One region of the Nonomuraea sp. NPDC049758 genome, then DNA from elsewhere that is predicted to be linked to it. Evidence: riboswitches for the same ligand, from Rfam matches in the RefSeq annotation. Region 1 holds a riboswitch; the other holds the start of a gene.
What was found. A riboswitch is a leader RNA that binds a small molecule or an ion and turns the genes downstream of it on or off. The one in region 1 is predicted to bind cobalamin.

Region 1 (2,442 bases):
GGGGCCGCGTGCCGCGCCTCGACGTCCAGGAACGCGCCCAGCAGCAGGGCCGCCGCCGTCAAGGTCGCCGGCGTCGGCAGGCTGCCCCAGCCCGCCGCCCCGCCGGTCGAGATGCCGTAGACCAGGGCGAACAGGCCGCCGCTCGCCAGGAGCGCGCCGGGCACGTCGAGCCTGGCGCGGCCGCGGACGGCCGTCTCCCGCACGACCGTCACCGCGCCCGTCATGACCAGGACGCCGATGCCGAACAGGATGAGCATCGTCCAGCGCCAGTTCAGGCCGCTGGTGATGAGGCCGCCGCCGATCGTCCCGACGACGAAGCCCAGCGACAGCAGGGCGCCGTTGACGCCCAGCGCCCGGGTGCGCTGCGGCCCTTCCGGGAACGTGCCGGTCATCAGCGCCAGCGCGGTCGGGCCGATCATGGCCGCCGCCACGCCGATGACGAACAACCGGCGCCTGCCCACCATGTCGGACGCGCGTCCGAACAAGGGCATCAACGCGGCCGTCGGCAGCAGGCAGGCGGTGGCCACCCACTGCAGCGCCGAGGCGGAGGAGAAGCCGAGGTCCCTGCCGATCTCCGGCAGCGCCACCGTGATGATCGAGTAGTCCAGCCCGGTCATCAACGTCGCGCCGCACAACGTGATGAGGACGAGCCAGCCGCGCAGCCCCCATCGCGGGGTCGTGTCAGCGGCGGTCAGGTCGTGAGTGTCCGTCGTCATGCGGCCAGAGTGCGGCCGGCCGCGAAGATCAACCAGAGCCCTGCTGAGAGTACATCTGTCAGGTGCAGGACGAGCGGACGCGGGGGCGATCCCTCGCGTCCGGCAATTCGCTAAGGACGATGCAGAATCACCGAGCCGGAGAGCTGGGTGAGCAACTCCAGTTGATCGAAATAGAGGCGCAAACTCGTGATGAGCCCGTCTTCCACCGTGCAGACATAACAGCATCGCAAACGAACAGGGCGGTCCGTCGCGGGAAGCACCTGACCGCCGGGCATGGTGTACGGCCCTCGGTGAGTTCCGACCATGAGAAGCTCGTCGACGGTGGTCGCCTCGGCCTCGGAGGACTCCGTGATCACGGCCCGGACGTCGGGGAACGCCGTCCAGAACTCCTCCAGATAGGAGGCCAGCTCGCTGTGTCCCTGGGATACGCCTTCCGGGCTGATGGACACCCCGGCCGGGCTGAAAGTGCCGAGCAATGCCTTCATGTCGTGGGCGTTGAACGCGTCCGTATAGCGGTCTCGTACGTCGCGGGCAACATTCATGGCACCGGGTCCTCCCTATTCGCTCGATGCCCAGCGTGGCTGTCGATATGCGGTCGAATGGCCAACGCAAGCTAGATCCGCACACTCGGCGAGGTGAAATTCTGGGCCTTTCGCAAAGGCGCGTGGCGGGGCGGCAGGAGACCGAGGGGCACCGGTCGCATGTTGACGCGAACGTGAGGAAAGGATACGTTCCGGTAGATTTCACGGTTGTCCAAGGGAAATCCGGTGAGATGCCGGTGCGGACGCGCCACTGTATCCGGGACGTAGATCCCGGGAGCCAGGTCGCTTGGCAGCCGTGACCTCGTGATATGGGACGCGTGACCCCTGAGGAGGCTTGACATGACCGGGTTGTCCACCCCGTCGACGATTCCCTTTCCCCGCCTGCGCCCTTGGCTGCTGCTGGCCGTGCCCGTGCTGCTCCTGGTCGCCTACCTGGTTCTGATGGACAACGGCGCCATCTCCCAGACCGGCACCTTCCTGCACGAGCTGATGCACGACGGGCGTCACCTGCTCGGCGTGCCCTGCCACTGAGGGCCCGTCATGGTACGCACCTTACTGGCCAGAGGTCTGCTCGTCGGACTCCTGGCCGGACTGATCGCGGGCGCCTTCGCCTTCGCCTTCGGTGAACCTCGCGTGGACCACGCGATCGCCCTGGAGGAGGCCGCCGCCCAGGCCGAGGCGCCCGATCCGGACGCCGGGACGGCCGAGCACAGTCACGCCGAAGCGGCCGAGCACAGTCACGGCGAGGACGCCGTGGTCGGCAGGCCCGTGCAGAAGGCGGGGCTGTTCCTGGCCACCGGGCTCTACGGGCTGGCCGTGGGCGGGATGTTCGCCCTGGTGTTCGCCGGACTGCGCGGGCGGGTCGGCCCGCGTTCCGACGGGCGGCTGGCGGTGGCCGCGGCCGGGACGGCGTTCGCCGCGACCATCCTCGTGCCCTTCGTGAAATATCCGGCCAACCCGCCTGCGGTGGGCGATCCGGACACCATCAACAGCCGCACGCTGCTCTACGTGGTGCTGATCCTCGTCGGGCTGGCGGCGACGGCGATCGCGGTGGCAACGGCCCGCCGCGTCGACGGCGGCCCGTGGGCGCGCTGGACGGCGGCGGCGGTCGCGTTCCTCGTGCCCGTCGTCGCCGCGTGGTGGTTGCTGCCGACGGTCGATGAGGTGCCCGAGGGGTTCCCCGC
Region 2 (2,442 bases), on a different contig from region 1:
TGTCCGCCCGCGCGTCCGCGGCCTGGGGGGCCAGCACCGGCATGCTGAGGAAGGCGTGCCCGGCCTCGGGGTACTCGGCCAGGCGGGCGGGGGTGCCGGCGGCCCGCAGCGCCTCGGCGTAGCGGCGGCCGTGGTCGGCGATCGGGTCGTGGGTCGGCACCGCCACGAGCGCCGGGGCCAGCCCGCCCAGGTCGCCGGCGTGCAGCGGGGAGAGCGCGCGGGCGTCCGTCCCCTCGGGCACGGCGAGCCGGTGGAACAGCCGCAGCACCGGCACGCTGAGCGTCGGGGTGTCGGCGTACTGGGCCATCGAGGGGTGGTCGAACATCGTCCCGGCCACCTCCACGGCGGGGTTGACCAGCACCTGGGCCTTCAGGGGCAGACCTGCGTCGCGGGCCCTGATCGCCGCCAGGGCGCAGATCAGGCCGCCGCAGCTCTCGCCGAACAGGACGGCCCGCGCCGGGTCGACGCCCCACTGCGCGGCGTGCTCCAGCACGTGCCGGAGCACGTCCCAGCCGTCGTCGGCGGCGGCGGCCAGCGGCGTGTGCCGGTCGAGGAGGCGGTGGTCCACCGAGACGACGACGGCGGGCAGGTGGGCGGCGAGGTGGCTGTTGACCCAGTCGCTCTGCGGCGCCGTGCCGACGAAGCCGCCTCCGTGCACGTGCAGCACGAGCGGCAGGACGTCCCCCGGCCCGGCCGCTCGGGGCCGGTGGACCCGGACGCGGATGTCGCGGCCGGGCAGCGCCACCGTCCGCCAGTCGATGGCGGCGCCGGGATCCGGCCGGCCGGTGATCGCCTGTGCCTCGACGGAGGCGCGCAGCCGGTTCTCCGCCTCGACGTAGGCGGCCAGTTCGGCGGGGGTGACGGTGTCCCAGTCCGGCGTGACCGGACGGCGGCCGGTGGAGGTCTCGCTCATGGTCGTCTCCTCAGGTTTTCGCTACTTGAAGTATCGATACCTAAGGTAGCGAAAACTGGCATGGCCGGTCTATGACCTCGATCACATGTCGGCCCGCCCGTGAGGCGCGCGAGGAGCGGCCCCGCGGCGGGTGGCCGGATCGGAGCGGGGGTTCTTCGCAACACGAGATGTTGGGTGTGACTTTTTGATCCGCCCTATATATGGTGTCTCCCGCAGCCGGTTCGGTCGCCCCGCCAGGGCGGCCGAGGCAAGAGGGAACCCGGTGGGAATCCGGGACTGCCCCGCAGCGGTAAGTGGGAACGAACGCCGTCAGACGCACTGGGCCAAGGGCCCGGGAAGCGACGGCCAGTAGGCAGCGACAGCATGCCCACGAGTCCGAAGACCTGCCGGCGCGCCGCGCGCGATCATGCGCGCGCGGCTGGTCCGAGACCGCGCGGGACGGTGGACGGCACCGGCGAGAGGGCTGTGGCGCCTCGCCGTCCGCCTCCTGCGCGCGTTCTCGGCCATTGACCGAGTTCACGAGGGGAGAGCGCAGTGACGGTCACAGGGGACCCGATGACGGACCTGGCCGGGACGGCGCGGGCGGACGCCGACAGGTCCGCGCCGCGGCGCGTCCAGATGCAGGTGCGCAAGCGCAACGGCACCGCGGAGCCGGTCGACGTCAACAAGATCGTACGTGCGGTGGAGCACTGGGCGACCGATCTGACGGACATCGACCCGATGCGGGTGGCCACCAAGACGATCAGCGGCCTCTACGACGGGGCCACCACCGCCGAGCTGGACCGGCTGTCCATCCAGACGGCCGCCGAGATGATCGGCGAGGAGCCGCAGTACTCGCGGCTGGCCGCGCGGCTGCTGTCGGGCTACATCGACAAGGAGGTCCGCGGGCAGGGCGTGGCCTCCTTCAGCCAGGCGATCCGGCTGGGCCACGCCGAGGGGCTCATCGGCGACGAGACCGCCGAGTTCGTCAACGCCAACGCCCGCAAGCTCGACGACGCCATCGACGTCACCGCCGACCTGCGGTTCGAGTACTTCGGGCTGCGCACGGTCTATGACCGTTACCTGCTGCGCCACCCGTCCACCCGGCTGGTGGTGGAGACGCCGCAGTACTGGCTGCTGCGCGTGGCCTGCGGGCTGGCCGAGACGCCCGCCGAGGCGGTCGGCTTCTACCGGCTCATGTCGTCGCTGGCCTATCTGCCCAGCTCGCCGACGCTGTTCAACTCCGGCACCCGGCACACCCAGATGTCCTCCTGCTACCTGGTCGACTCGCCCCGTGACGAGATCGGCTCCATCTACGACCGCTACGCCCAGGTGGCGCAGCTGTCGAAGTTCGCCGGCGGGATCGGCATCTCCTGGTCGCGGGTGCGCTCCCGGGGCGCGCTGATCCGCGGCACGAACGGGCACTCCAACGGCATCGTCCCGTGGCTGCGCACGCTCGACGCGTCCGTGGCCGCCGTCAACCAGGGCGGCCGGCGCAAGGGCGCGGCCTGCGTCTACCTGGAGCCCTGGCACCCGGACGTCGAGGAGTT

Region 2: it holds a riboswitch for cobalamin, as region 1 does, so the genes downstream of both, AB0J46_RS45455 (ribonucleoside-diphosphate reductase subunit alpha) here and AB0J46_RS23270 (CbtB domain-containing protein) in region 1, are expected to answer to the same signal.

The regions. Positions count from the first base shown of each region.
Region 1 covers NZ_JBFAMZ010000008.1:301,436-303,877, forward strand. The annotation lists partial or broken gene AB0J46_RS23260 (MFS transporter) at 1-941, opposite strand, end outside; gene AB0J46_RS23265 (ester cyclase) at 827-1,258, opposite strand; cobalamin riboswitch at 1,434-1,563, shown strand; gene AB0J46_RS23270 (CbtB domain-containing protein) at 1,598-1,789, shown strand; gene AB0J46_RS23275 (CbtA family protein) at 1,799-2,442, shown strand, end outside.
Region 2 covers NZ_JBFAMZ010000028.1:56,877-59,318, reverse strand. The annotation lists gene AB0J46_RS45460 (alpha/beta hydrolase) at 1-913, opposite strand, end outside; cobalamin riboswitch at 1,114-1,319, shown strand; gene AB0J46_RS45455 (ribonucleoside-diphosphate reductase subunit alpha) at 1,448-2,442, shown strand, end outside.